3 regions of the Citricoccus sp. NPDC079358 genome follow, and region 2 is predicted to be linked to each of the others. Evidence: riboswitches for the same ligand, from Rfam matches in the RefSeq annotation. Region 2 holds a riboswitch; each other region holds the start of a gene.
What was found. A riboswitch is a leader RNA that binds a small molecule or an ion and turns the genes downstream of it on or off. The one in region 2 is predicted to bind S-adenosylmethionine.
Positions count from the first base shown of each region.

Region 1: another riboswitch for S-adenosylmethionine. It lies ahead of AB0333_RS12150 (acyl-CoA dehydrogenase); the one in region 2 lies ahead of AB0333_RS09200 (AMP-binding protein).
Region 3: another riboswitch for S-adenosylmethionine. It lies ahead of AB0333_RS07490 (acyl-CoA dehydrogenase family protein); the one in region 2 lies ahead of AB0333_RS09200 (AMP-binding protein).

Region 1 is NZ_JBFBLI010000009.1:97,511-107,369, forward strand. Features, by position in the region: gene AB0333_RS12120 (ABC transporter ATP-binding protein) at 1-630, opposite strand, end outside; gene AB0333_RS12125 (ABC transporter permease) at 630-1,541, opposite strand; gene AB0333_RS12130 (ABC transporter permease) at 1,538-2,563, opposite strand; gene AB0333_RS12135 (ABC transporter substrate-binding protein) at 2,567-4,378, opposite strand; gene AB0333_RS12140 (LLM class flavin-dependent oxidoreductase) at 4,430-5,860, opposite strand; gene AB0333_RS12145 (acyl-CoA dehydrogenase family protein) at 5,893-7,170, opposite strand; gene AB0333_RS12150 (acyl-CoA dehydrogenase) at 7,167-8,540, opposite strand; SAM riboswitch class IV at 8,633-8,747, opposite strand; gene cynS (cyanase) at 8,912-9,349, opposite strand; gene AB0333_RS12160 (formate/nitrite transporter family protein) at 9,364-9,859, opposite strand, start outside.
Region 2 is NZ_JBFBLI010000006.1:51,884-61,742, forward strand. Features, by position in the region: gene AB0333_RS09185 (LLM class flavin-dependent oxidoreductase) at 1-1,230, shown strand, start outside; gene AB0333_RS09190 (siderophore-interacting protein) at 1,331-2,191, shown strand; gene AB0333_RS09195 (siderophore-interacting protein) at 2,323-3,597, shown strand; gene AB0333_RS09200 (AMP-binding protein) at 3,675-5,888, opposite strand; SAM riboswitch class I at 5,901-6,022, opposite strand; gene AB0333_RS09205 (sodium:proton antiporter) at 6,139-7,827, shown strand; gene AB0333_RS09210 (GNAT family N-acetyltransferase) at 7,881-8,585, opposite strand; gene AB0333_RS09215 (sodium:solute symporter family protein) at 8,692-9,859, opposite strand, start outside.
Region 3 is NZ_JBFBLI010000004.1:260,989-270,847, reverse strand. Features, by position in the region: gene AB0333_RS07520 (NAD(P)H-dependent oxidoreductase) at 1-455, opposite strand, end outside; gene AB0333_RS07515 (AraC family transcriptional regulator) at 559-1,530, shown strand; gene AB0333_RS07510 (globin domain-containing protein) at 1,648-2,856, shown strand; gene AB0333_RS07505 (helix-turn-helix domain-containing protein) at 2,811-3,578, opposite strand; gene AB0333_RS07500 (DNA alkylation repair protein) at 3,659-4,783, opposite strand; gene AB0333_RS07495 (DUF1801 domain-containing protein) at 4,943-5,299, shown strand; SAM riboswitch class IV at 5,472-5,586, shown strand; gene AB0333_RS07490 (acyl-CoA dehydrogenase family protein) at 5,642-6,988, shown strand; gene AB0333_RS07485 (class I SAM-dependent methyltransferase) at 6,972-7,751, shown strand; gene AB0333_RS07480 (ABC transporter substrate-binding protein) at 7,748-9,391, shown strand; gene AB0333_RS07475 (ABC transporter permease) at 9,388-9,859, shown strand, end outside.

The DNA.
Region 1 (9,859 bases), on a different contig from region 2:
GGTCGGTTCGTCGGCCACCACCAGGGACGGGTGGTTGGCGATGGCCGAGGCGATCAGGGCGCGCTGGCGCAGGCCGCCGGAGAGCTGGTCCGGCCGCTGGCCTGCCACCAGGTGCGGCTCCGGGACGCCGACCTCCGCGAGGAGCTGTTCCACCCGGCCGGTCCGCTCCGCACGGTCCCGCACGCCGTGCAGGCGCAGCGATTCGCCGATCTCCGCTCCCACGGTGCGCAGCGGGTCGAGGGAGACGAGGGCGTCCTGCAGGATGAAGCCGATGTCCTTGCCGCGGATGGACCGCCAGTCCGCGTCCCGCAGCGTCTGGATGTCCCGGCCCAGCGCGGTGGCCGTGTCCGCCTGCACGTGGGAGCCGGGCCCGGTCAGGCCGATGAGGGTCCGGGCGGTGACGGACTTGCCCGAGCCTGATTCGCCGATGATCGCCACGCACTCGCCGGGCTGGATCTGCACGGAGACGTCATGCACCACGTGGCTGCGGCGGCCGTGGGCGTCCGAGAACCAGACGTTGAGGTTCTCCAACTCGGCCAGGGGGCGGGGGGCGGGTCCGGCGGCGCCGGTCTCAGGTGCCGGGTCCGTCAGGAGGGGCGTGGCGGTGTCAGCGTCGGTCACAGTGGTCATCAGCGTTCTCCTTCTAGGGTGGACTCCACGAATTTGCCGAGGACGGTGGCGGTCAGGGCGGTGGCCAGCACGGCCAGGCCCGGGATGATCTCCAGCCACCAGGCCTCGATGATGTAGGGGCGGCCGGCCTCCAGCAGGGCGCCCCACTCGGGTGAGGGCGGAGCCACCCCGAAGCCGAGGAACGCCAGGCCGGAGGCCCAGACGATGGACTGGCCGATGCCGAGGGTCAGGACCGCCAGCAGGGGCCGCAGGGCATTCGGCAGGATGTGCTGCGTCAGGACCCGGCCGGGGTGGTGACCCAGGGCCTGCGCCGCCTGGACGTAGCCGGACCGCCGGACGCTCATCACCTGGGCGCGGACCATCCGGGCATAGCCGGGGGCGATCCCGAGCCCGACCGCGAGGATCAGGGTCTGCACCGAGGGACCGTAGACCGCGATGAACACCATGGCCAGCAGCAGGATGGGGAAGGCGAAGAGGACTTCGATCCCCCGGCCGATGACGGCGTCCGCCCAGCGTCCGCCCAGTGCGGCCCAGGACCCGAAGACCACGGCGAGTCCCACGCCCACGGCCGCGGCACCGAGTCCGATCAGCAGCGACTGGGCGGTGCCGTGCACGATCCTCGAGTACAGGTCCCGGCCGGACTGGTCGGTGCCGAACCAGTGCTCCCAGCCAGGCGGGGCCAGCGGGGCCTGAAGGGTGATGGCACGCGGATCATGGGTGGCCAGGACCCCGGGGGCGAACGCGGCGAGGACCAGCAGTCCCGCGAACACCCCGGCAATCCAGACGGTGACCGGGACCCGTCGCCAGGCCACGGACGACGCCGGCTCGGTCCGGTGGCGTCCGGCGGGCACCGCACCGGTGGTGCCGGCGTCGGCTGTTGTGTCGGCTGTTGGGTGGGGCTGGGCGGTCATGCTGCCTCCTTCAGTCGGGGGTCCACGAGGATGTAGGCGGTGTCCACGATCAGGTTGGTGATCACGTAAACCAGGGCCACGAGCATCACCACGCCGCAGACCACCGGCAGGTCACGGCCGTTGACGGCGGTGACCAGGACCCGGCCGAGGCCGGGGCGGGCGAACACGTTCTCGGCGATCACGGCGGCGGAGAACTGGGCTCCCACCGCCCAGCCGGTCAGGCTGAGACCGGGCAACAACGAGTGGCGCAGCACGTGGCGCAGCCGCACGCCGCCGTCGGACATGCCGCGGGCTCGGGCGGTGAGGACGAACGGTTCGTCCAGGGTCCGCTCGAACTCGGCGCGCATCACCTGGGCGAGGAAGCCGGCCAGCGGGATGCCGAGGGTCAGCGCCGGCAGCACCAGGCCGGCCGTGCCGCTTCCCGAGACCACCGGGAAGAGTCCCAGCCACAGGGAGAACACGACGAGCAGGATGATGCCCAGCCAGTACTGCGGCAGGGCGGCCGCCGCGGACTCAAGACCGGAGAAGAGCCGGGACACCCAGGGCGTGCGGCGGGCCGTGAGCAGCAGCAGCACGATCGCCAGAGCCCAGGCCACGGCCAGGGCGGTGAACGTCAGGACCAGAGTGGGGACGATCTGGTCTCCGATCACGGTGGTGACCGGCTGGTACAGGGTGTAGGAAATGCCCAGGTCCCCGCGCAGTAGGCCACCCAGGAAGGTGACGTACTGGGTGATCAGCGGTTCGTCGAAGCCGAACTGCTCGTTGATCGGCGCCAGTTCCTCGGCGGAGCGCTCCTGCACCTGGCCGGTCTGCTGGTTCAACAACAGCGTGGCGCGGTCCCCGGGCAGTAGGGACTGGATGAGGAAGGTGATCGAGGCCGCGGCCCAGATGACGAACAGCGCGCCAAGGACCTTCGTCCCGATGAGCGCGGCGGTCGAGGTGACCGGGCGCCCGCGCCGGACGGGCTCCGGGCTTGAGGGCTGGGCGGGTGCCGTGGTGAGGGTTTCGGTGATGACGGACATGGCTCAGCCTTCGTTCTCTGCGTGCTCTGCGGAGAAGCCCTGAGAGGAGTCCCGGGCCTCGTCCGAGGTGAAGTGGGCGTCGTGGAAGATCGGCCCACCCTGGGCGGGCTCGAGCCACAGGCCGCTGACCCGGTCTGAGACCGCCAGGGTGTTGGTCTGCGTATACAGGCCGATCGCGGGGGCCAGCTCGCTGAGCTGATACTGGGCCTCGGAGAACTTCGCGAAGACCTTCTCGGCCGTGGGCGCCTGGAGGGCCTCCTGGATGGTGGTGAACACCTGCTCGTTGTCCAGGAACGTGGTGTTGGCCCCGTTGGGCGCCTCCTCGGTGGAGGGCCGGTAGTTGATGTTGAGGATCCCGGCGTGCGGGCTGGTCCAGTACCCGACGCTGCCGTCATAGCTGTCCGGGGTGGAGTAGGCGCCGGAGAAGTTCTCGGAGGGGGTGAGTGGTCGCAGTTCGATGTCGAATCCGGCGGCCCGGGCCTGCTCCTGGAAGTTCTGGATGGCGGTGTTGCCGTCCGGCGTGACGATGGTGTTCAGGCCGTAGACGATTGTCACTTGCAGCCGCTGCCCGTCCTTGATCCGGGTCCCGTCCTCAGCGCGACCGGTCCACCCGGCGCCGTCCAACAGCTCGTTCGCCTGCTCCAGGTCGAAGGGGTACTGCTGGGCCGCGTCCGCGTCATAGCCGGGCGTGGATTGGGAGAGGTAGCCGCTGGGCTCGAACGGGACGGTGCCCAGGAAGGCCGACTCGATGTTCGCCTCGCGGTCCGTGGCGTGGCTCAGGGCCTGGCGGACCGCCTGGTCGGTGAAGATGCCGCGTTCGGTGTTCAGGTTGATGACCACGGGCCGGCCGGGGGTGATGTACTGCGTGAAGTCATACCGCTGGCGCGCCTCGGCGATGTTGACGGCGGGGACCTCGCCGATCGCGTCCATCTCTCCGGCCAGCAGGGAGCCGTAGCGCGAGGTGCCGTCCGGGACGATGTTCCAGCGGATGCCCTCCAGGTGGGCTGGTCCCTGGTGCCGCGCGTTCTCCGGCGCCCAGTCGTAGTCCTCGTTGCGCTCGAACTCGATGTACTCGCCGCGCTTCCAGTCCTTGACCGTGAAGGGGCCGGAGCCGATCGGTTCGGTGCAGTTCTCCTCCACCGTCCGGGTCTGCAGCGCCATCGGCGACTGCAGGCCGAAGTACGACTGCGAGAGAGTGGACAGGAACGGGGCGAACGGCGCGGAGAGGTGGATCTCCACCGTGTCAGCATCCACCACCTCGGAGTGGTCGTAGAACCCGCCCAGATGAGCCGCCGCCGTGCCGTTGCCGCCATCCATCCAGTAGTCGAAGTTGTAGGCCACGGCCTCCGCGTCCAACCGTGTGCCGTCCGTGAAGTGGACGTCATCCCGCAGGTTCAAGGTCCACACCGTCCGGTCCTCGGAGACCTCCCAGTCCGTGGCGATCCACGGCACCACGGAGCCGTCCTCCGTGGCCGAGACCAGGTTGTCCAGCACCTGGCGGGCCGTGAAGTTCTCCTGGATCCAGCCGCCGAAGATGCAGTTGGGCTCCTGGAGGTGCCCGTACTCGAGGACGCCGCCCTGGACCGGCCCCGTGGCGGAGCCGGTCAGTGCCGCCTGCTCCTGCGGGCCCGCGGCCCCGGATGAGCAGGCGGACAGGGCCAAGGCCGACCCCACGGCCAGGGCGAGGCCGGCGGTGAGGGCGCCCGGCCGGCGTCGTGGCCTGGTTCTGGTTTTGGTCCCGGCCGTGGTGGTGGCCGTCTGGCCGTCCGGACCGCGCCGGTTTTCGGGCGCGTTCGGGGAGGGTGGGGTGTTCATGGGGTTCCTTTCGGGCCGCTGGGCGGCTCTCGTGGCCGGGAGGCGCGGGGGTCAGGCGCCGGCGGGCACGGTCTCTTCCACGCGGGCGAAGGCTCCGCGGTACTGGGCGGCCGGGTGGGTCTCGGGGAGCCGGTCGCGGCCGAAGAGCTTCTGGCGCAGGGTGCCCGGAGCGTACTCGGACTGGGCCAGGCCACGTTCACGCAGCACCGGCAGGACCTTCTCCGCGAACTCCTCGAAGGAGCCGGGGATGACCCAGTTGATGACGTTGATGCCGTCCACGCCGGCCGCCTGCCACTGCTCCAGCTGGTCGGCGATCTGCTCCGGGGTGCCCACCACGCGGCTGTTGCGGTGGCTACGCCAGGCGATGTCCGCCACCACGGGCTCACGGTCCGTGATCGCCTTGGAGACCCACTCGGCGAAGCCCTTCTGGGTGTTGGTCTCCAGGTCCTTCAGCGGGGTCTCCGGCGGATAGACCCGGCCGTCCGGGTCCACGAGGGCGGCATGGGCCAGGTACCCGTCCAGGGAGGCATACTGCTCGTACTCCTCCAGCTTGCGCTGAGCTTCCTCCTCGGTGTCCCCGATGACGAAGCTGAGCCCCTGGTAGAACGTGATGTCCTCCGGTGCCCGGCCTGCCTCAACGGCGCGGCGCCTGGTGTCCTCGATCTGCTGGCGGGCCACATCCGGGGTGGTCGCGATGATGAACACGGCCTCGGCGTTGCGGGCGGCGAAGTCACGGCCGGAGGCGGAGGAACCGGCCTGGAACAGCACCGGCGTGCGCTGCGGGGACGGGGAGGGCAGGTGCGGGCCCTCCACCGAGTAGCGCTCGCCCACGTGGTGGATCTTGTGCACCTTCTCCGGGTCCGAGTAGCGGGAACCCGCGCGGTCCTTGACCACCGCGTCCTCGTCCCACGATCCCTCCCACAGCTTGTAGGTGACGTCGATGTACTCCGCGGCCCAGCGGTAGCGCTCGGCGTGGTCGGTCAGCCGGGGCAGGCCGAAGTTGCGCGAACCGTTGTCCTGCGTGCCCGTCACGATGTTCCAGGCGATGCGGCCGCCGGAGAGGTGGTCCAGCGTGGAGAGCTGGCGGGCGAACTGGAACGGGTGGGACTGGAAGACATTCGAGGTGGTGGCCAGGCCGATGTGCTCGGTGACCACGGCGAGCGCCCCGAGCAGCACGGTCGGATCGTTGGACGGGATCTGCAGGCCCTCGTTGACGTACACGGAGTAGTCCGCGTCCGCATCGCCGTAGTGGCCCACCACGTCCGCGAAGAACATCGCGTCGAACTTGGCCGCCTCCAGGGTCTTCGCGAGGTTGATCCACGTGTTGACGTCCGTGAACTCGGTCTGGCCGGCATCCTCGCGGCGCCACTGGCCGTGGTGGATGTGGCTGGTGGTGTTCATCACGAACGCGTTGAAGCGCAGCGGGCGCGGGGCGGTGTGGGAGGGGGTGATGTGGGCGGGGGTGGTGTTCTCGGTGCTCATGGGTACTCCTGGATGCTGATCGGGGTTCGGGTTCACTGGGCGTTCGGCACGGAGCCGATGCGGTAGGAACGGGCCGGCGGGGTGGCGTTGACCTCCCAGTCCCCGAGGAGGCGGGACCGGTAGATCAGGGGGTTGTGGTTGGCCAGCACGCGGGCATTGCGCCAGTGCCGGTCCAGTCGCCTCGACTGGCTCAGGGCCGAGGCGCCGCCCACCTCGAACAGGTGGGTGGCCGCGGCCAGGACGTTCTTCGCGATGACCTGCTGGGCCTGGTAGACGCGGACATAGAGGGCGTTGGTGTCCTCCTCCGGCAGGTCCTCACCGGCGGCCTCCCGTTCGAGGACGCCGCCCAGCGCGGAGACCACCGATTCGAAGGCGGCCCGCGCGGCGAACGCGGCGGAGGAGAGCTCGCCGACCACCTGGAGCACCTGGGCATCATCCCGCGGCAGCTCCGCGGTCCCGTGGCTGAAAGAACGACGCCGGCCGCGGACGTACGCGCTGACGTCCCGCACGATGGCCTCGGCGATGCCGGTCAACGCCGCGAGGTGCAGGAACTGCCAGCTGGCCTGGCCGGTGGCGACGCGGGTGCCGTCATCCAGGCCGCCGGTGTAGACCTCCTCGGCCTCGACCGGCGTGTTCTCGAACACCGTGGTGCCGGAGGCGGTGAGTTGCTGGCCGAAGCCGTCCCAGTCGTCCAGCCTCGTGATCCCGGGGGCGTTCACAGACACCGTAGCGGCGATCTCCTCACCCTGGGCGTCCACGGCCGCCACGATGATCCAGTCGGCGTAGAGCGTCCCGGTGGAGTAGTACTTCGTGCCGTTGAGCCTCCAGGTGCCCTCTGCGTCCTGGACCAGCGTGGTGGTCCCCTCCCCCACAGCGTTGTTGATCTCCGTGACGGCGTTGCCGACCACGGCCCCGTCCCCGAGGCGGCGCAGCCACCGGTTCCGGAACACCGGGTCCGGGTGCCCCAGCACGTTCTCCTGATTGATCAGGTGCGCACGCAGGGCCTGGACCAGATTCGAGTCCGCCGCCGCCAGCTCCACGATCAGCTGGGCCTGCTCCGCGAAGGAGAGTCCGGCACCCCCGTACTCCACCGGCACCCGCAGGGAGGTGAACCCCGCCGCGGCCAACCGCCGGACGGCGTCGCGGTCGATGATGTGCTCGGCCTCCCGTTCGGCGGCGCTGTCCGCGATGGCGGCGAACACCGGGGCCAGCCGTTCCCGGACGGTCCGGTAGGCCTGGCCGGACGGTTCGCTTCCGGTGGAGGCGGCGGAGGAGGGCGCGGTGGTGCGCTCGGCGGTGGTGGTCATCATGCTCCTTCGGTGGTGGATGGGGTGGCGGCCTCCGCGGCGGCGGAGTTGCGGGCCGTGGAGTGGAACGGCGGGATGGCACCGTTGATCCGGTAGTCGCCTACGGCCTGGGTGCGGTAGATCAGCGGGGTGTGGCTGGCGATCGTCCGGGCGTTGAGCCAGTGCTGGTGCAGTTGCCGGCTGGCATCCGTGGCCGAGGCCCCGCCGGACTCGAAGATCTGGTTGGTGGCCTCCAGGATCAGATCGGACACCACGAGCGTCGCCTCGGACAGCGCGATGTTGGCCCGGGCGTGGGCCTGGAGCACTACCGGGTCCTCCAGGTCGGTGTGGCCCCGGACCTGGAGGAAGGACTCCTCCACCACGGCCGCGGCGCCCCGCACGATGTGCCGGGCCGAGCCCACCTTGGCGGACACGGCACCGATGACCTGGTGCACCAGCGGGTCCTCCGCCGGCGTCTCCGCCGTCGCGTGGTCATAGGTACGACGCCGACCTCGGACGAACGCGGTGATCTCGGCCAGCGCGGTGGCGCCGATCCCGGCCTGGGTGGCCGCCAGCACGATCCACAGGACGGTGTAGGCCAGCACGCCCGTGGGGACGTTGAACTCCTGGGTCCGCTGGGCCCGCACGGGGACGTGGTCCAGGGTGGTGGTACCGGAGGCGGTGAGCCGCTGGCCAAAGCCGTTCCAGTCGTCGATGCGCTGCACCCCAGGATCACGGGCGTCGATGATCGCGAAGATCGGACCGTCCTCCTCGAGCCCGGGACGGACTGCGGAGACCAACAGATAGTCGGCGAAGATGGCCCCGGTGGAGTAGAACTTGTCACCCGTCAGGCGGGCCACCTCCGTGGTGCCCGTGGCGGCAGCCGCCTGCACGGTGTCCGGGTCGGCGTCGATCCAGTGCACGGGACGCCGGCCTGCTGACGGCGGCAGCTCCACCAGGGCGTTGCCGAAGATCTTCCCGGCCGCCACTTCGGCCAGCCACCACTCGGAGACCGCGCCCTGGGGCTCGTTCTCGTGCTGCTCCGTGAACATGAAGTGCCCATGCAGCGCCTGAGGCAGGTTGGAGTCCGCGGCGGCGAGTTCCACCAGCAGATCGGCCAGTTGCGGCAGGCTCGCCCCGATGCCCCCGTGGTCGCGGCCGAGCCGCACCCGCGTGAATCCCGCGCCGCGGAGATGTTCTAGAGCGGCGAACGCCAGCTCGTGATCCTGCTCGCGCTGTGCCGATCCCGCCGCAACGGCCGCGAAGACCGGGGCGAAGTGCGCGGTGAGCTGGGCGTCCGTCGGCCCGGCGGGGCCGATGGCTGCCCGCAGCTCATCGAAGGTGGGCAGGCTGGAAGGCGCGGTGCGGTGTTCGAGGTGAGTGGTGTCCGTCATGGGTGTCCCCGTCAGCCATGGCACACCGGAATGGCGTTGGCCCGGAACACGGCGTCGTCATAGCCTGACGGCCGGGACACGCATTCACGGTGGTGCCGTACTTGCCCCGCGGTGGTTTCCGGAGGCCGAATCATCACCTGGAGCACCCCACTACGGTGAGAGGGTTGCCGTCCGGCCAGCCAGGGCTTAGCACCGGATCTCGTGATTCTGTTCTCGACCCTAGGCAGTCAGCTCGCGGCCGCCAAGCCTCGGGTCATGTTCAGGGGCCTGGCGTCATCTGCGCCCGGTTCCGTGCCGAAATGCCGGCCCGACCGTCCCCGGCCGCCTCAGATGACGGTCTGTGACGGCCTGGACAGGTCAGTGCTGGTCGGTCACCAGCGGTAGTCCAGGAACTTGCCGTCCAAGGTGATGACCACGCGGTCGCCGTCCGGATCGGCACGGCGGGTAACGTCTGCCTTGAAGTTGATGGCGCTCATGATGCCGTCCCCGAACTCCTCGTGGATCAGGGCCTTCAGCGCCGGCCCGTAGACCGACATGGCCTCCATCAACCGGTAGATCGTGGGATCGCGCATCACGGCCGGGTCGCTGCCCCGGTCCGGCTGTTGCTGCAGGCTCTCGGCCACGTCGTCGCCCAGACCGAGCATCTCGACCACGACGCCGGCCTGGGCCGCGGTCATCGGGTGCTGTCCCAGCAGCGCGGCCGTGGTCCACACCGGTGCGGCTCCGATGGCGGCGGCGAGTCCCGCCCAGGTGAGACCGGCACGGATGCGTGCGGCATTGACGAGGTCGGCAGCGTGCGCCTTATGCATGATGGGGTCCATGGTCAGCGGCTCACGGCGTGGTCGGACAGGCTCGGCAGTTTCGGCTGACGCTTGGCCGCCGTGCGGTAGTGGGTGGCGTAGAGCGTCAGGCCCACGAAGGAGAGGCCGCCCACGAGGTTACCGAGCACGGTCGGGATTTCGTTCCAGACGAGGTAGTCCATGATGGAGAACTCACCGCCCAGCATGAGGCCCGCCGGGAAGAGGAACATGTTGACGATGGAATGCTCGAATCCCATGTAGAAGAAGAGCATGACCGGCATCCACATGATCAGGGCCTTGCCCACGACGTCCTTGGCCAGGAAGGCCGCGACCACACCGGTCGAGACCATCCAGTTGCAGAGCACGCCGCGGATGAAGAGGGTCAGCATGCCACCCGCACCGTATTCGGCGTAGCCGACGGTTCTCCCCTCGCCGATGGAGCCGATCTGTTGGGCCACCTCGTTCGGCGGGGTCTGGAAGCCGTAGGTCATGGTCACCACCATCATGACGGCCACGAGG
Region 2 (9,859 bases):
GGCGGGTTCGCCTCCCTCTTCCTGGCGGACATCCCCGGCGTGTACGACGTCTACCGGGACTCCACCGATGCCACGCTGCGCGGCGGCGTGCAGGTCCCGCTGCTGGATCCGCTCGTGGTGGTCCCCGCCATGGCCGCCGTGACCGAACGCCTCGGCTTCGGGATCACCGCCTCCGTCACCTACGAGGCGCCGTACCTGCTGGCCCGCACCTTCGCCACCCTGGACCACCTGACCCGCGGGCGCATCGCCTGGAACGTGGTGACCTCCTATCAGGACTCTGCGGCCCGGAACCTCGGCATGGACCAGCAGATCCCGCACGACGAGCGTTACGACCGAGCGGATGAGTACCTGGAGGTGATGTACAAGCTCTTCGAGGGTTCCTTCGAGGAGGGGGCTGTGGTGGCCGACCGGGAACGCGGCGTCTTCGTGGACCCGGAGAAGGTCCACCCCGTGGGCCACCGCGGCCGGTTCTTCTCCGTGCCGGACCAGGCCCTGACCCATCCCGGTCCCCAGGGCACCCCCTTCCTGTTCCAGGCGGGGGCCTCAAAGCGCGGCCAGGACTTCGCCCTGGACCATGCCGAGGCTATCTTCCTGATCGGCAACACCACCTCCCTCGTCCGCCAGTGGGTGGACGGCATCCGCGCCGGGCTGGCCGAGCGCGGGCGCACCCGGGACGCCATCCGGATCTTCACCATGGCCACCGTGGTGGTCGCGGACACGGACGAGGAGGCCCAGGCCCGGCTCGAGGGTTACCGGGAGTTCGTCGACATCGACGGCGCCCTGGCACTGTTCGGCGGGTGGACCGGGGTGGACCTGGACGGCTCGGACCCGGATGCCCCGTTGGAGTACATCCAGACCGAGGCGAACCAGTCGGCGCTCGCGGCCTTCACCAAGCTGTCGCCGGACCGGACCTGGACGGTGCGGGACCTCGCCGAGTTCATCGCCATCGGCGGCCGCGGACCGGTGATCGCCGGCTCGCCGCAGACCGTGGTGGACGAGTTGATCCGCTGGCAGGAGGCCACGGACGTGGACGGCTTCAACATCTCGGCGGCCGTCCGCCCGGCGGACCTCGAACGGTTCACGGACCTGGTGTCTCCCGAGCTGCGGCGGCGGGGGCTGCTGCCAGACGAGCCGGCTGAGGGGGCCGGCGTCGAGACGCTCCGCGAGGTGATCCTGGGCGCCGGCCCGCACCTGGCGGACGACCACCGCGGCGCTGCCTTCCGGCGCTGAGTGACGCCCGGATTCCGCCCGCCGGGTAACCGCGGACGGTGCCGGCGCGAAATGACGTACGGTCGAACTGAATGCGTCATCGACTCCGAAAGAGGACTCCATGTCTACGTCCCCCTCCGTGCGCGGTGGTGCCCGTCCTCCACGCCAGCCCAAGCCGCCGGTCCTGCTCGAGGTGGTCGCCACCGAGCGGATCAGTGCGCACCTGGTGCGCCTGACGCTGGGCGGGCCGGGGTTCGCGGACTACCAGGACAAGGACGCCACGGACAAGTACATCAAGCTGATGTTCGCGGATCCGGCGCTGGGCCTGACGATGCCCTATGACATGGAGCAACTCCGCGAGACCCTGCCCCCGGAGAAGATGCCCGTGCGCCGCACCTACACGGTGCGGTCCGTGGACCACGACGCCGGCACTCTCACCGTTGACTTCGTGGTGCACGGTGACGAGGGCCTCGCCGGCCCCTGGGCGGCCAACGCCCAGGTCGGCGACCCGGTGACCTTCGGCGGGCCCGGCGGAATGTACCTGCCCGACCCGGCGGCCGACTGGCACCTGCTGGCCGGGGATGAGTCCGCCGTCCCGGCCATCGCCTCCGCCCTGGAGGCCATGCCCGCGGACGCCGTCGGCCTGGCGATCATCGAGGTCGCCGGACCGGAGGACGAGGTCGCCCTGAGCGCCCCGGACGGCATCCAGCTGACCTGGCTGCACCGCAGCGGCATCTTCACGCCGGAGTCCACCATGCTGGCCCATGCGGTCATCGAGGCCCCGTGGCGCGAGGGTGACGTCCAGGTCTTCGCGCACGGTGAGCGGGAGATGGTGAAGGACCTGCGCCGGTACCTCTCGGACGTCCGCGGGGTGGACCGCCGGCGGATGTCCTTGTCCGCCTACTGGGCCTACGGCCGTGCCGAGGAGGCCTTCCAGGCCGAGAAGAGCGAGCCGATCGGGCAGATCTTCCCCGAGGCGTAGCGGGTCTCTTTCAATGCCTGCCCGGACGCTCCGTGGTCCGGTGCGCGAAGACCGGCCGACGCGCCTATCTGCTCCTCGGCACAGACCCTAGGCTGAACTGGAGGCACGATGACGTGCCACAGGAAGGACCCATGGGCAGCACAGACGAGAACGTCCCGACGGCAGAGAACCCGGAGACGGCGAGCGCGGCGGCAGGGAATCCAGCGGCACCGAGCGCGGTGGCAGGGAATCCAGCGGCACCGAGCGCGGCGGCGGGCGCGACAGCTGAACGTGGCCAGCCAGCGGGCGAGAGTTCCGAACCGGGCGTCGAGCAGGCGTACGAGCGGTACCGTGCGGCCCGGGAACGCTATGCCGTGGCCAAGTACGAGTACAAGGCGGCGCAGTACACCCTGAAGGCGGCCCGGCTGCGCGAGCAGGTGGCGGCCGGCGGTACGGTGGGCAAGCGTGGGAAGCGGGACAAGTACGGCAAGGACGACCACCACCACCGCCGGCGCCATCGGCATGGCGGGGGCCAGGAGCACAGCGACTACGGCCAGCATGGCCAGTACGGCCACGTGGAGGGCGATCACCAGGAGGGCGTCTCGGGCCGGGGGGCACTGGGGCCGGTGGAGACCCGCGATTCTTCGGACCGTCGCAAGGGCAAGCAGGTCGTCCTGGATGTGGTCTCCACGGAGCGCCTGGGGGAGCACTTCCAACGGCTGACCCTCGGGGGCCCGGGATTCGCCGATTTCCGCGACAACCACTACACGGACAAGTACGTCAAGATCCTCTTCGTGGACCCGGCACTGGGGCTGTCCCCGCCCTACGACGTGCAGACGCTGCGCAAGTCCCTGCCGAGGCATCAGCGGCCCGTCCGGCGGACCTACACGGTGCACTCGGTGGACGCCGAGGCCGGGACCGTGGTGATCGACTTCGTGCTGCACGGGGCCTCCGGGGTGGCCGGACCATGGGCGGCAGCAGCGACGGTGGGGGATCAGGTGGCGTTCGCCGGCCCGGGCGGCAAGTACGCCCCGGACCCGACCGCGGACGCTCACCTGCTGGTGGGGGACGAATCCGCCCTGCCCGCGATCTCCGCCGCGCTCGCCGCGATGCCAGAGGACGCCACGGGGCAGGTCTTCATCGAGGTGGGCGGACCCGCCGACGAGTGGGAACTGACGGTGCCCTCGGGCGTGGAGGTGACGTGGCTGCACCGGGGTGGTGAGTACCGGCTGGGGCGCTCGCAGCTGGCGGCCACCGTGGAGGGGATCGGCCGGGCCGAGTGGCCCACCGGCCGGGTACACGCCTTCGTCCACGGGGAGAAGTCCATGGTCAAGCGGCTGCGCCGGCACCTGACCGAGGAGCGCGGGGTGGACCGGAAGATGCTGTCCCTGTCCTCGTACTGGACCTACGGCAAGGCGGACGACTAAGCCGCCCGCCCCCGTTGAGTCTGGAGCGATTCACACCTTATGCGGCTGATTGCGTGAATCCCTCCAGACCCAACCGTTCAGCGGCGCGTCGCCATGACGTCCGCGATCTGCTCGACGCACGGCTCGTTCTGCAGGGACGTGGTGTCCCCCAGGGCGGTGCCCTCGTAGAGCTGGGTCAGCAGGCGCCGCATGATCTTGCCGGAGCGCGTCTTCGGCACGTCCGGCACGAAGACCACGTCCCGCGGCTTGGCCACCGGCCCGATCACGGTGCCCACGTGCTGGCGCAATTCCTCTGCTGGGCTCCGGTGCGTGCCACCGGCGGAGGTCCCGACGCCGGCCGCACCGGTCCCAGCGTCCGTGGCGGACCCGCGTCCCTCGGCATAGCCCTCGCGGGCCACCACGAACGCGACGGCGGCGTGCCCGGTCTTGGCGTCCGGCACGGGGCAGACGCCGGCCTCCACCACGCCGGGGTGGGAGACCAGGGCCGACTCGATCTCGATGGTGGACAGGCGGTGGCCGGAGATGTTGATGACGTCATCGATGCGGCCCAGGATCCAGATGTCCCCGTCCTCGTCATACTTCGCGCCGTCCCCGGCCAGGAACCAGCCCTGCTCGGCGTAGTCCTTCCAGTACGAGGAGTAGTAGCGGCGCGGGTTGCCCCAGACGGTGCGGGCCATCGCCGGCCCGGTGCGGGTGACCACGGCCTTGCCCTGCAGGCCGGCGGGAACAGGGGCGCCGGAGTCGTCCACCACGGCCACGTCCACGCCCGGCAGCGGACGTGAGCCACAACCGGGCTTGAACCGCTCGTCGTCTTGGCGCGGGGAGAGGATGGTCGCGCCGGTCTCAGACTGCCACCAGGTGTCCACCATGGGCACGCCCACGGAACCGTCGCGCGGGACCCGCGCGCCGGCGTCGCCGGTCTCAGCCTGTGCCTCGCGGTCCAACCTGGCCAGCCGGTCCCGGCCGATCTGGGTGCGCGCCCAGGTCCACGCCTCCGGGTTGACGGCCTCACCGACGGTGCCGACGAGGCGGATGCTGCTCAGGTCATACCCGTCCGGTCCTGCGGGGATGCCCTCCGGGAACCAGCCCATGAGGGAGCGGACCAGGGTGGGTGCGGTGTAGTAGCTGGTGACGCCGTAGCGCTCGATGACCTCGAAGTGGCGTCCCGGATGCGGGGCGTTCGGCACGCCCTCGTAGATGACCTGCGTGACGCCGTTGGAGAGCGGCCCGTAGATTTCATAGGTGTGCGCGGTGACCCAGGCCAGGTCCGCCGTGCACCAGTGGACGTCCTGATCCCGTGCGGAGACGTCCGTGTGGGAGAACAGGTAGTCGTAGGACCAGCTGGCCTGCGTGAGGTAGCCGCCGGAGGTGTGCACCAGGCCCTTGGGCTGACCGGTGGTGCCGGAGGTGTACATGATGAACAGCGGGGTCTCGGCGTCGAAGTACTCTGGGGTGTGGGTCTCCGGCTGGCGGTCCACGATCTCGTGCCACCAGACGTCCCGGCCTTCGACCCAGTTCAGCGTGCCCTCGCTGGTGTCCGTGTGCCCGGTGCGGTTGAGCACCAGTACGTGCTCGATGTTGTTCTCCCCGGAGACGGCCTCATCCGCGTGGGACTTGACCGGGACGGCCTTCCCGCGGCGGAACTGGCCCTCGGAAGTGACCAGGAGCTTGGCGCCGGTGTCCTCCACGCGGAACTTCAGGGCCTCGGCGGAGAAGCCGCCGAACACGAGCGAGTGCACGGCTCCGATCCGGGCACAGGCCAGGGTGATGACGATGGTCTCCACCAGCACGGGCAGGTAGACGACCACGCGGTCGCCCTGGCCGATGCCCAGCTCGATCAGCGCGTTGGCGGCCTGGCTGACCTCCTTCTGCAGCTGCGCGTAGGTCACGGCGCGGCGGTCGCCCGGCTCGCCCTCGAAGTACAGGGCCACTTTCTCCCCGCGGCCGGCGTCCACGTGCCGGTCCACGCAGTTCACCGCGACGTTGAGGGTGCCGCCCTCGAACCAGCGGATCTCCGGGCCGCGCTCGGCCTCCGGGTCCGGGGCCGTCCACGAGTGGGTGGTGTGCCACTCGGTGTCCCAGTCGAGGCGGCGTGCGGCCTGATCCCAGAACGCCAGGCGGTCCGCCTCGTCCACCGGTTGGCCGTCGCCGCGGCCGCCGTGCAGCAGGGGCGCGGGCCGGCCGGGGTGGACGGTGGTATCGGCGGAGTTCAGGACAGAGTCCGGCAAGGGGGCCGGCAGCGGGGCGGGGAGAGCGCCGGTTTCGGTGGTGGTCGTGGGGGCAACAGACAAGACAGAACCTTCTTTCCATCGAATCTGGCGGTAGCACCTGGTGGCCGAAGCCGCCCCCGGAAAGGGGGGCCGGCGTCGACCACGGGTTGCTGCGGCGTCACAGAGCCAGATCTCTCGGCCGCTCGGGATGGTCGATTCCACTGTACGTCCGCCCCCCGCGGCCGAGCCAACCCGGTGAAGCCGTGCTACGGCGCCGGGATTAGTCTGGATGGGCAACGGTGACGCCACGCCACCGGGACGGGGAGGCCCCATGGAAGAATTCGCACTGCTGGCCGTGGCCGGCGTCCTGATCATCGTCCTCGTCTCACTGTTCGCGCCGAAGCTGGGCGTGGCCGCACCCATCCTGCTGGTGATCGTGGGCATCGGCTGCAGCCTGATCCCCGGTGCGCCCAGGATTCTGCTGGAGCCGGAGTGGATCCTGATGATCGCGCTGCCGCCGATCCTCTACTCGGCCGCGGTCAACGTCCCCATCACGGACTTCCGCCGCGACCTCGAGACGATCAGCGCACTGTCCGTCCTGCTCGTGATCGCCTCCGCCTTCGCCACCGGATGGCTGATCTGGTGGGTCCTGCCGGACATCGGTTTCGCCGCCGCGGTGGCACTGGGGGCCGTGATCAGCCCGCCGGATGCCGTGGCCGCCACCTCCATCGGCAAGAAGCTGGGACTGCCGCCGCGGCTGGTGATGATCCTCGAGGGGGAGGGGCTGGTCAATGATGCCACGGCGCTCGTCATGCTCCGCACCGCCATTGCCGCGACCGCCGGCAGCATCACGTTCTGGGGCGCCATCGGCGACTTCGTCTACGCGGTCCTCGCGGGGGTGGCGGTCGGGCTGCTGGTCGGCGCCCTCACGGTGTGGGCCCGGTCCCGGATCCGCCAGCAGCCCGTGCTCACCACCGCGATCTCCCTGACCGTGCCGTTCCTGGCCTATATGCCGGCCGAGCACCTGGAGGCCTCGGGCGTCATCGCCGTGGTGGCGGCCGGGCTGGTCACCGGGCATCAGGCGCCCAAGCGCTTCAGTGCCGTGGACCGCATCACCGACCGCACCAACTGGCGGACCATCCAGTTGCTGCTGGAGAACGGCGTGTTCCTGCTGATGGGCTTCGAGATCACCTCCATCGTCGCGGATGCCGAGTCCTCCGGCCGGGGGCTGTGGATGGCCGTCGTCCTCGCAGCCGCCTGCACGGTGATCCTCTTCGGGGTGCGCATCCTGTTCGTGGTCCCGTTGATCGCCCGGCTCCGGGCCCGCCAGCGCCGCATCCCCGGGGTGGCCCAGCAGCTGGACGCCGCCCTGGAGGCCGTCGCCGAAGGCGATGAGGAGGCCAACCCACGGCGCGCGGCGCGGCTGCAGCGATGGCGGGCGGACGCCCAATTCCAGGCCACCCACAGTCTCGGGTGGCGCGGCGGTGCCGTGCTGGCCTGGTCCGGGATGCGCGGTGCCGTCACCCTCGCGGCCGCCCAGTCGCTTCCCTCGGACATCCCCTACCGGGCCGAGCTGATCCTGATCGCCTTCTCCGTCGCCATCTTCACGCTGGTGATCCAGGGCGGCACGCTGCCCCTGCTGATCCGCGTGCTGGGCATCAAGGGCACCAGCGAGGAGGCCGAGGGCCGTGAGGTCACCCGCCTGGCAGAGGAGATCATCGCCGCCCGCCAGGCCTTCCTGGAGAACCAGACGCTGCAGCGGGAGAACGGCAAACCCTTCGCCCCCGAGGTGCTGGAACGGACCCGGAGCCGGGGCCTGGCGTCCACGGAGGCGTTGGCAGCCATGGTCCATGAGGACGATCCGGACGGCCATGCCCAGCAGCACCGTGAATTGCGCCGTCAGCTCGTGGACGTGGAACAGTCCGTCCTGCTCGACGCGCGGGCCGGCGGCACCTACTCCTCGCACACCCTCCAGCGGGCGCAGCATTTCATCGACGCGGAGTCCGCGCGGATGCAGTAGCCGCGCGGCGGCCCGAGACTGGGGCCGTGGCCCCTGCAGGGGCTGCCTCCGGCCTACGGGCGATGGACCACCGGGGCGTGGTCTACCTCTGCGATGGTCAGCATCCGGACGCCCCCGGGCTGGCCAGCGGCCTCCAGCAGGGGGCCGACGGGGTACCGTTCCGGATCGGTCCCGGCCATGAACTCCTCCAGGGCGGCGGCCAGCCCAGCCTCCGGCAGCAACCGTTGCCCGTGGACGAAGCGGTCCGGCGGGGCCAGAACCAGCAGGAGCATGCCATAGACGGCGTCCTGCGTCTCGTCGACCGCCGGCTGGAAGTAGGGCACGTCCAGGATCTGGCCGCGGAGCCGGGCGTAGAAGCGCAGCCGTGCGGCTGGGTCTCCGTGGACGGGGTGGGCCTGATGGTGCGCGGGATGCTCCACCTCGGCGAGGACCACGGAGACGTCCGGGTCCGCGGTGATGCCGGCCAGCAGCCCGGACAGCAACGCCGTGCCCACGCCCCGTCCGCGCTGGTCGGCGCGAATGGCGACGTAGCTCAGCAGCACGGCCGGGGAATCCGTGAAGGTGGCAGTGATGGCCACGGCCACCGGGTCAGAAGGGTCAGAAGGGTCACCGACTACGCGCACCGTGGCCGAACCCCGGTCGACGTCTTCGAGCAGCTCCTGCACCGAGACCAACTCCCGGGGCGGGAAGTTCGGGACCAGGAGGCGTTCATGCACTCGTGCCAGGGAGACCGGGTCCGTGACGGTGTTGGTGGGCATGTCGGCGACCGAAGCATCCCTGTCGGGCTCAGTCGGGAACAGGTCGTTCACGTCGGTCCTCCTGGCGTGCGGTGGTGATGACCACGGTAGGCGACACCTCTGCCGGTCAGGAAGCCGGCTCCGAGCGGAACGGAACGGCCTCGTTCGCGGGGTCCTGGCCGGCGTCGGGCGCCGGTGTGCCCTCGGTCAGCAGGACCACCGCCACGAAGACCATGATCATGGCCGCGAGCATGACCACGCCCACCAGCCCGAACTGCACGAGCCAGGGCCACAGCGCCGCACCGGCCACCACGAGCAGCCCGGCCGCGATGATCGCGGTGACCCCGCGCTGACGCGCCCGGCCCGGGGCCACCAGCCGCCACCTGGACTGCGCCAGGGACACGAGCACCATGCCCAGCAGGTTGGCGGTCATGCCCACCCAGACCGGGTGCATGCCCAGGAAGAAGTCGGTGGCATGGAAGCCGGAGGCCGCGTACCAGCCCATACCCACGCCGAATCCGGCCAGCATGGACGTCAGCGCTGCGGACCGGGTGGCCAGCGGCCAGAAGAACGCGGCCAGCACCGGCGCCAGGATGGCCCCGTTGCGCAGGGTCCAGGCCATCACGTTCCACCAGGCCGACTCCTCGGTGCGCAGCAGGGCGAAGACCACCATGACCACGGTCAGCCCGACCAGGGCCACGCGGGTGTAGCGGACCAGCTGCCGTTCCGTGGCCGCCGGATTCAGCGCCGATCCGAGGTCCCTGCCCAACGAGGTGGCCCCGGAGAACTGGCAGGGCCCGGCCCAGCCGAGGGCGCAGGCCCACAACCCCACGAAGAAGATCCCCGCGGCCCACGGCGGCACCACTCCCGCGATGTACTCGGGGACGGCCACGAGCGGCAGGGCTTCGCCCGGCTGCACCAGGGCGGCGGCCACGCCGATGACCACGCCCAGCAGGATCAGCGGGATGCCAAGGACGGCGGCACGGTACAGGCCCCGCTGGCCGTCCTCCGGGGTGCGGGCGGACATCGACATCTGGAAGGCCGCCTGGGCCAGGGGCACGTTGATGATGAAGGTGCCGAACCAGGCCACGATCAGGGACACCCCGGCGTTCGAGAGGTCGAGCATCTCGGGTGCCGCGGAGGCGCGGGCCACGAGCCCGTCCGCGCCGCCGAAGCCCGGGTTGGCGAGCAGGGCCCAGACGCCGACGAGGAACATCAGCCCGATCATGATGACGTTCATGGTCTGGCTGAAGCCGACCGAGCGCATCCCGCCGCCGGAGAGGAACGCCAGGAGG
Region 3 (9,859 bases), on a different contig from region 2:
CGTCGGCTGAGCCCGCCATCGCCGTAGCGGCGGGGCAGGTGCACGTCCGGGTCGAGCTCGTTGTCATAGGCGAAGCTGTCCGTCAGCACGCGGTCCAGCCAGCCCTTGAGGATCGCCGGCGGGCCGTACCACCACAGGGGGAACTGGAGGACCAGCAGCTCCGCGGCAGCGAGTTTCGCGTGCTCGGCCTGGACCTGCGCCGGCAGCTCGCCGCGGGAGTAGGCCTGTCCGGCGAGCTCGGCCAGGTTCCCCGGCCGGTCATGCGGCTCGCCCAGGTCGGCTCGGCCGAAGACGGGATCGAACCCCAGGGAGTAGAGGTCCGAGGTGGCGACCTCGTGGTCCCGGGACAAGGCCTCGACGCCGGCGCGGTACAGGTGGCCATTCAGCGACTCCGGGCGGGGGTGGGCGAGAACCCAGAGGGCGGAGCCGGGAACGGGGGGATGATCGACGGGCATGGTGTCTCTCCTGGTGTGGGGGAGCCCCCAGTCCACCGCACGTAGATCAGACGGAGAATAGTCGGAACTCCGAAATCGATGCGTGATCGTCTAACCTGGCAGCGTGGACACGCTCAGTGAAGTGCTGGAGAACATCCGCTCCTCCGGGGCGTTGATCGGCCAGAACCTGCTCTCCCCGCCCTGGGCGATCCGTCAGAAGGGCGGTGCCTCGATCACCGTCCTGGTGATGCTCCGGGGCGAGGCCTGGCTCCGGCGGGACGGGGCCGATCCACTGCGCCTGGGCACCCGCGACCTCGCGATCCTCACCGGCTCGGGGTCCACGCTCCTGTCCAGCGACCCCACCGGACGGATCCCCACCACGTGTGTGCTGACCGCCGAGGGGGCCTGCCTCGAGGAGACCGGGGAGCGCCTCACTGCAGGGAACGGTGGGCTCGTGCGAGTGGCTGACGAGCCGGGTCTGGACTCGGAGCACGTCTTGCTCGCCGGGTCCTTCCCGACCTCCGGCAGGATCGCCGGGCGGCTCCTCGAGGCACTGCCGAACGTCGTCGTGGTTCCCCGTGCCCACCAGCGTTCACGGGCGCTGGGACTGCTCGAGTCCGAACTCGAGAACCGTGAACCCGGGCAGCAGGCGGTGCTGGACCGGCTCCTGGATCTCGTGTTGATCGGGGCACTGCGGGACTGGTTCGCACTGCCGGACACGGACGTCCCCGCCTGGTACGGGGCAGCCGGGGATCCCGTCGTCGGCCCCGCGCTTGGGGCACTTCACGCCGATCCGGCGCGGGCCTGGACCGTTGAGTCGTTGGCACGCCGCGCTCAGGTCTCCCGCGCCACCTTCGCCCGTCGCTTCGCCGAGGTGATGGGCGAACCACCGATCTCCTACCTGACCGGGTGGCGCCTGTGCGTGGCCGCGGACCTCCTGCAGGAACGGGAGGACACCACGGAATCGATCGCCCGGCAGGTCGGCTACTCGAGCGCCTTCGCCCTCAGCGCCGCCTTCACCCGGGAGTACGGTGTCAGGCCCAGCAGATACCGGGTGCAGAGCCGGCGGTTGGCCGTGACGGAGGCCGTCGAGTAACGCCCGACGACGGCGGGTCCGAATAATCACGGTGAAACCGCCAGCGCCGGGGTCGGGCGGTGAGCCACGATCAGAGGGTCACGCAGTTCCGCATCGACCCAGAAGAAGAGGCACCCCGTGAGATTGTCTGCAAATTCCGAAGCCGTGGTGGCCCAGACGGCGAGTGTCGTCGCAGAGCACGCCGAAGAGATCAGCAAGGTCTTCTATGCGGACATGTTCGCCGCCCATCCCGAGCTGCTCAACGTGTTCAACCAGGCGAACCAGGCCATCGGTGAACAGCCGAAGGCGCTGGCGGCCTCGGTGGTGGCGTTCGCGGTGCACCTGCTGGATCCCGAGGCGCCGGACTTCACGCCGGTGATGCGGCGCATCGCACACAAGCACGTCTCACTCGGCATCACCGCCCCCGAGTACACGATCGTCGGCCGCTACCTGCTCGGGGCGGTGCAGAAGGTGCTCGGCGAGGCGGTCACGCCCGCGGTGGCGGCGGCCTGGGACGAGGTCTACTGGCTCTTCGCCACCTCCCTGATCGCCGAGGAGGGAAAGCTCTACGCCGAGGGCGGGACCGACCCTCAACACCCGTGGCGCCACTACCGGGTGGTGGAGCGCTTCGAGGAGTCCGAGGAGGTCTTCTCGTTGCTGCTGTCCCCGGTGGAGGGGCAAGTCCCCGCCCACCGGACGGGACAGTACGTGGCAATCGCCGTCGACCTGCCGGGCGGGCGCCGCCAGCCGCGGCAGTACACGATCTCCTCCGGACCCCGGGGCGACTCGCTGCGCGTGACGATCAAGCGCGTGCACGGTGTGGACGGCGCACCGGACGGCCAGGTCTCCGGCTGGCTGCACGAGAACGCGCAACCGGGGACGGTCCTCGACGTCTCGCAACCCGCAGGTGATGTGGTGCTCGACGAATCCGACACCCCGCTGGTGCTGGTCTCCGCGGGCATCGGCATCACCCCGGTGGCGGCGATCATGGAGGACCTCTCGCGTCGGCAGCCCGGACGCACCGTGCGGCTCTTCCACGCCGACAAGTCCCACGTGCACCACGCCCTGTATAGCGGTCTGCGCCGGCAGGTGCTTGCCATGCCGGACGCGCGGGCCCAGAACTGGTACCGGAAGGACGCCGAGACTGCGCCGACGCTGTATCCGGCGAAGTCCGGATTCATGGACCTGTCCGACGTCGAACTGCCCGAGCAAGCGAAGGTGTTCATGTGCGGACCGCTGCCGTTCATGCAGAGTGCCCGGCGTGCGCTGATCGAGCAGGGCGTGCCGAGCGAGAACATCCACTACGAGGTGTTCGGTCCGGACCTCTGGGCGCAGTCGCCCGCCTGATCCCCGTCTTCAGGGGGCAGCGCCCGCAGCGCCCGCACGGCCGCCCGCTCCAGTTCAGCATCGTCGCGATCGGCCTCGACACCGCCGGGGCGCGACGACGGCGCCGCCTCGCCGTGGCGTCCGAGCACAAGCACGCAGCGCTCGGGGCCGACGAAGGGATGCAGGCGGCGCAACTCCAGCGGTCCCGGGACCTGTTCAAGCTGGTCCCGCACGAGCCGGGCGTGCACGGAACAGACCGCCGGCCGTTCAGCGTCGATCATCTCTTCGTACAGGCAGGGCAACAGGCCGATCGTCAGGTCACGCTCGTCGACCTCGGGCTCCATGCCGGCGTCCTCCAGGTGCTCGTAGAGGGCGTCGAGCTGGTGCACCGCCTCGTCGCCGAGGACGTCGCGGTGGTCGAGTTCCGGATCCAGGCCGCGCAGGACCTCGCCCCGTTCCTGGGCCGCCCGGGCTCGCTGCTCCGCCACGAGGCTGTGCTCGGTGCGGCGTACGGGGGAGTATCCGTTCGGGGGCCGGCCCCGCCGGCCGGTCTCGACGGGAGCCCTGGCGACGAGCCCCTCACCCTCCAAGACCCGGAGGTGGTCGCGGGCGGTGTTCAGCGGCAGGCCGGTCTCCTCGGCGAGCTCCTGCAGGAGCCGGCCCGGGAGGCGCTGCACCGCGTGCAGCAGCCGCAATCGGCTCCTCTGTGTGAGCCCCCGAAAGTCCTCCACCCGCCGCGGCATGCTCCCATGATACTGAGCGGCGGCACCCGGATAAACGGCTCCGAGACGGGTGCCAAGGGTCCACCTGGCCTCCCGGGTCCTCAAGAAAGGCTGAGGGCCTGATCCGCGGGTAACAGTTCGAAGGGCACCGGAAGGGTGGAGATCCCGTTGACCTGCAGGGCGACCGCGTGGCCACCGGGATGGTAGCGGCGGGTGGTGATCGCCCGGAAGGAGTGCGACCGGTTCACGGCCATCTCCTCTCCGGGCTGGAGGGTCCGGGTGGTCAGCTTGAAGACCTTGGTGCTGAGGGTGCTGTTGGCCTTGCGATGGTGGATCACGTAGTCGATGGCGAGACGAGCGGGCTCCGGGCCGACGTTGCGCACCACCGCGGTGAAGCGGACCTCTCCGCCCCAGGGCACCCGGGCCTCGGTGAGATGCGGCCCGTCAATGTCGACGGACACGGGCCCGAATCCGAGCAGGTCCAGTGCCCCTGGGTGGCCGTTCTTGAGGAGGGTCCGCAGACCGTGGCGTACCAGCGCAGGCGTCTGCGGACCAGGGTCCGCCAGCCATCGCTGGGCCGTCGAGACAACGAGGTCCGGGGCATCCCGGCTGAGGTCGTTGAGGTGGTTGGCCACCGAACGCCGGACGTACTCACTGGGATCCCGGTACAGAGCCTCGAGGAGGGGCACGGTCACGCCGGGATGGGCGGTGATGGCCGGGATGCGCACCGCCCAGGGGAGGTAGGGGCGGGTGCCCTCGCTGGCCAGGCGTCTGATGTGCTCGTCCGCGGAATCCGTCCACACGGCGATGATCGCCAGTCCTCGGTCCAGGTCGTGACGCAGGAGGGTGCGGAGGGAGAACTCCGAGGTGAGCCGGCCCGTGAGTTCTGCCAGGAGGGCCATGGCGTCCGTGAACGCTGCTGCGGTGTTCTCTTGGACGGCCCGGGCGGCGACCGCACCGGTGACCGGCCAGATGAGCCAGCCGGAGAAATCCGAGCTGCTGTCCCGCGCCTGACGGATGACGTGGGCGAGTGACTGATAGTCGCCCGGGAGGTCGACCAGGAGAGCCTCCCGTAGCAGGTCCGCGCGCTCGCGGAGGGCGAGGCCGTCGAGCGACTCCGCGGCTCGGGGCAACGAATGCAGGTCCGTCCCCGGCACGACCCGCCGGATGGAACGGGTCAGTGCGGTGGCGGCGCGTGCACCCAGGAGCTCGTCAGCGGAAGGCATGCGATCATTATCGCCGGGCGGGGTCCGGCGCAGGGGACCGACCCGAAGCAGCCAGGCAGATGTGACCCGGGCGGGCGTTCGGCCACAGGACCATGGACGGCCCGGGATTCCGGGAGCGAGAATCTGGACCACTGACAACACCAGGAGCGAGGCACGCCCATGACGACGATCGCCGACCACGACGCCTACATCGCAGCGGCACCCGAGCCGTTCCGGCCGGAGTTGCAGCGCCTACGCTCGATCCTGGCCCGCACTCTGCCGGAGGCGGAGGAGATGGTGGCCTACAACATGCCGGGGTTCAGCATCGGTGGCACGGTCGTCGCGAGCTATGCGGCGTTCAGCAAGCAGTGCGGGCTGTATCTCCTGCCGGGCGCCCTCTCCGCACATGCCGATGACATCGCGGCCGCCGGCCTCAAGGCGACCAAGACCGGCATCACCTTCTCGCCGCGCAAGCCGATCCCGGACGAGCTCGTCGAACGGCTGGCGCGGGCTTCGCGCCAGGAGGCCGAGGCCTGAGGGCTCAGCCTGGCCGGTTTCGGACGACGTGGCAGGCCAGGTCATGAAGAGATGACCTCCCATGACGACCTATGGCGTGGTCTCGGCGGTCTTCGCGCACACCGGAGCGTAGAAGTCGTCAGATTAATCAGGTGATGCGGACAGGACCGTGAGTTCGTAGCCTCGTCCCCAGAATCACGAGTTCCGGTGCGAAGCCCTGGCTGGCCGGACTGCAACCCTCTCGCTGTGGTGGGGTGCACCAGGTGATGATTCGGCCGGCCCGCAGCGGTGACCGGCAAGTACAGCCTGCCGAAGACATCCCTGGATGATCGCTGCTCGGCGAGGCCATCCGAGAGGGCACCCATGACCACTGTTTCACCTACCCCGGCGCCGGCCCGTGCGAGCGCCGAGGAGATCCGCGCCGAGTTCGCACCCCTGTTCTCCCGTATCCGCGCGGGTGCCGTGGAGCGCGAGCGGTCTCGGGAGTTGCCGTTCCTGGTGGTGGAGGAGCTGAAGCAGACGGGCTTCACCGCGCTGCGGGTCCCCCTCGAGTTCGGAGGCCGAGGCGTGGGGTTGAGCGAATTCGCTGCCCTGCTGGTGGACCTGGCCGCGGCCGATTCGAACGTCGCGCACTTGCTGCGCGGCCACATCGCCTTCTTGGAGCGGCTGCTGCTGAGGCCCCCCGGGAACCACCGCGATCAGTGGCTGCGTCGGATCGGTGCGGGGGCGCTGATCGGCAATGCTGCCTCGGAGCGCAACGAGCTGACGGAGATCACCACCCGGCTGGAGGAGCGCGGCGGGCGGTGGACCGTCACCGGTACGAAGTATTACACCACCGGCAGCATCTACGCGGATTGGATCTCCCTGTCCGCGGTCCGAGGGGAGACGCGGCATTCGGTGCTGGTGGACGCCTCCCACCACGGGGTGCGGGTGGCGGACGACTGGGACGGCTTCGGCCAACAGTTGACCGCCAGCGGCGGCCTCACCCTCACCGACGTGCCCGTGGACCCACAGGACATCCGCGCCTTCGAGCCGGAGGATCCGCAGGCCGGGTTCGGGGTCGGGCTCTTCCAGGTGATCCTGCTCCTGGTGGCGGCAGGAGTGGCCCAGTCGGCGGTGCAGGACGCGATGGACTATGTCCGCCCCCGGCGGCGGACCTTCGCCCACCGGGGCGAGCTGGCGCCCCGGGAGGAGGACGTGGTCCAGACCGTGGTCGGGGAGGTCGCCGCCAAGGCCCACGCCGCCCGGCTGATCGTGCTGGGGCAGGTGGCGGCGCTGGACGCGTATGCGCGGAAGGCCGCCGACGGGGCCCGGGAAGGCACTCAGGATGAGGTGGCGTCCCTGGCGGAGGAATCCGCACAGTTGGCCCGGGAGGTATTCCAGGCGCAGCTGGTGGTCCTTGAGCTGGTGCAGCGGGCCACCACCGAGATCTTCGAGGTGGGCGGGGCCTCGGCCACGAGCACCAGCCGGAGCCTGGACCGGCACTGGCGCAACGCCCGCACCATCGCCAGCCACAACCCCGCGAAGTACCGGGCCCGGGCGGTCGGCGAGTACCTGCTGACCGGCGAGTTCGCGCTCTGGGGCGGCAAGGGGCCGGCGGGCGCCCCGGCAGTCCAGGAGGGCCAGGACGCCCAGGAGGCCCCAGAGGGCCAAGCCGGGCCAGCAGGCAATGCCGGTCGGGGTGACGCTGACCATGGCCGCCACCTTTGAGGAACTGCTCGAGGCCGGCGAATCCGCGGACGTGACCGGGTGGGACTTCTCCTGGCTGCAGGGCCGGGCCACAGAGGAACGGCCTCCGTGGGGCTACGCCGGCCAGCTCGCCCGTCAGCTCCGGGACGCCTCCGCCTCCCTGGACATCCAGACCGGCGGCGGGGAGGTCCTGGCGCAGGCCGAGACGTTCCCACCGACCGCCGTGGCCACGGAGTCCTGGCCGCCGAACCTCGCACGGGCCAGCGCCCGGCTCCACCCCCGCGGCGTGGTGGTGGTGGCGGACCCGGATGAGCCGCCGCTGCCGTTCGCCGATGCGGCCTTCGACCTGGTCACCAGCCGGCACCCCGCGAGCCTCTGGTGGGAGGAGATCGCCCGGGTCCTGAAGCCCGGGGGCACGTACCTCGCCCAGCACGTGGGCCCGGCCAGCGCGTTCGAACTCATCGAGTTCTTCCTCGGCCCCCAGCCGGGCGCCCGCCACGTGCGGGACCCGGAGGCGGAGGCGGACGACGCGCGGGCGGCAGGACTGGAGGTCGTCGACCTCCGCAGGGCTCGGCTGAGGATCGAGATCCATGACGTGGCCGCCGTGGTCTACCTGCTGCGCAAGGTCATCTGGTGGGTGCCCGGATTCACCGTGGCGCACCACCGATGTCGGCTGAAGGACCTGCATGACCACATCCAGACCCACGGGCCGTTCATCACCCATTCGACACGGCACCTCATCGAAGCACGCCAACCCACCATCACCGGGGAGAACCAGTCATGACCACCCAGAACCATCCCGCCAGAACATCCCGCCGGACCACGCTGTGGCTGGCCGCGGCGCCCCTGGCCCTGGCCCTCGCCGCCTGCAGCCCGGCCGGTCAGACGGCCTCCACCGGACCCGTGGAGAAGGAGGGGGGCACCCTGACGTACCTCGACGCCGAGGCCTCCCGCTCCACCCAGCTCCAGGGCGCCGGGACGTGGCAGGACAGTGCCTACGTGGAGAACGTCACCGACCGGCTCGTCTGGAAGGACCCGGAGACCGGGGAACTGCTCCCGTACATCGCCGAGTCCTGGGACGTCTCCGAGGACGGCCTGACCTACGAGTTCACCATCCGCCCGGGGGTGACCTACTCGGACGGGACGCCGTTGGACGCGGCGAGCGTGCAACGCAACCTCCAGTGGCAGGCCGACGGGGACGAGGCCAAGGGCATCCAGCCGAACAACCAGTTCCCCGCGGTCGAGTCCGTGGAATCGGAGGGGGACACCGTGACGGTGGCCCTGGAGCACCCGTACGCCGAGTTCCTCGACGTCCTCTCGGGCTGGTCCGCCTCCCTCGTGGCCGATGCCACCATCGAGGCCTCACTGGAGGAGCAGCAGCAGATCACCGGGCTCATCGGCAGCGGCCCCTTCGTGGTGGAGAGCGAGAAGTACGGCGAGGAGATCGTTTTCGCCAAGCGTGAGGGCTACGACTGGGCGCCCGAGGGCGTCGGCCACGAGGGGGAGGCCTACCTGGACCGGGTGGTGGTCCGCGCCGTCACGGATGACACCGTGCGCATCGGCACCTTCCGCTCCGGGCAGGCGGACGCCATCCGCTACATCCAGCCCAGTGACGAGACCCAGCTTGCGGAGCAGGGGGCCCAGATCATCTCCGCCCAGGGGCTGGGGGCCACCAACCAGTGGATCCTGAAGCAGCAGATCCCCGCCCTGCAGGACGTCCGGGTCCGGCAGGCGATCCGGGACGGGATCGACCGGGAGCGCATCGTCGAGGACCTCTACACGGAGAACTGGGACGTGGCGCAGAGCATCGTCACCGAGGACGCCTTCGGGTTCCAGGATGCGAGCGAGACCCTGCAGTACGATCCGGACCACGCCAACCAGCTGCTGGACGAGGCCGGCTACACGGAACGTGATGCCGAGGGGTACCGGGTCAAGGACGGCGAGCAGCTGCACCTGATCACGGTGATCGACGTCTATGACAGCACCGCCCGCCCGCTGTACCAGTTGGTCCAGGCCCAGCTGAAGGAGCTGGGCATCAACCTCGAACTGCGGGACGCCGACTACTCGCAGGTCTCGGCCGCCTACGCCGCGGAGGACGTGGCGGCCACTCGCTCCGGGTGGCCCTACCCGGCCCCGTGGGCCACCCTGAGGACCTCCTGGGACCCGGAGGGGACCAACGGATTCGCCCTGCCCTCCGGGGACGCGAAGCTGGAGGAGCTCTTCGAGGCCCAGGCCACGGAGACGGACCCCGCCGAACGCGAGGAGATCCTCGGTGATCTCCAGGACCACGTGATCGATGAGGCCTACAGCGTGCCGCTGATCAAGGACTCCCAGATCTTCGCGGTGCAGCCCACCGTCCACGACTTCGGCTTCAGCGCCGAGGCCCGCCCGCTGTTCTACGGCGCCTGGACGGAGGAGAAGTGACGGCCGGGGTCCGGGAGCACCCCGCCGCACCGGGAAGCACCGTCTCCCCGGAGGACGAGGCCGATGCCTCGGGAACCGCCGCCTCGCCCCGAGCCTGGCGACCGCGCGTCGGGCACGGCATGAGACGGTACGTGGCCGGGCGCGCGGGACACGCGCTGCTGGTGGTGGCCCTGGTGTACCTGCTGACCTACTGGGTGCTCTTCGCGCTGCCGGGGGACCCGGTCCGCAACCGCCTGGAGAACCCGCAGAACCCGGTTCCACCGGAACAAGCCCAGGTCATCATCGAGTACTACAACCTGGACCTGTCCGCCGTGGAGCAGTTCCTCATCACCCTCGGCCGGCTGTTCCAGGGGGACCTCGGCTACTCGCTGGGCACCGGCCGGGCTGTGGGAGACCTCTTCGCCCAGGGCATCGGATCCACCCTGCTGCTGGCCCTCGTGGCATTCGGGATCGCCGTGCTCATCGCCA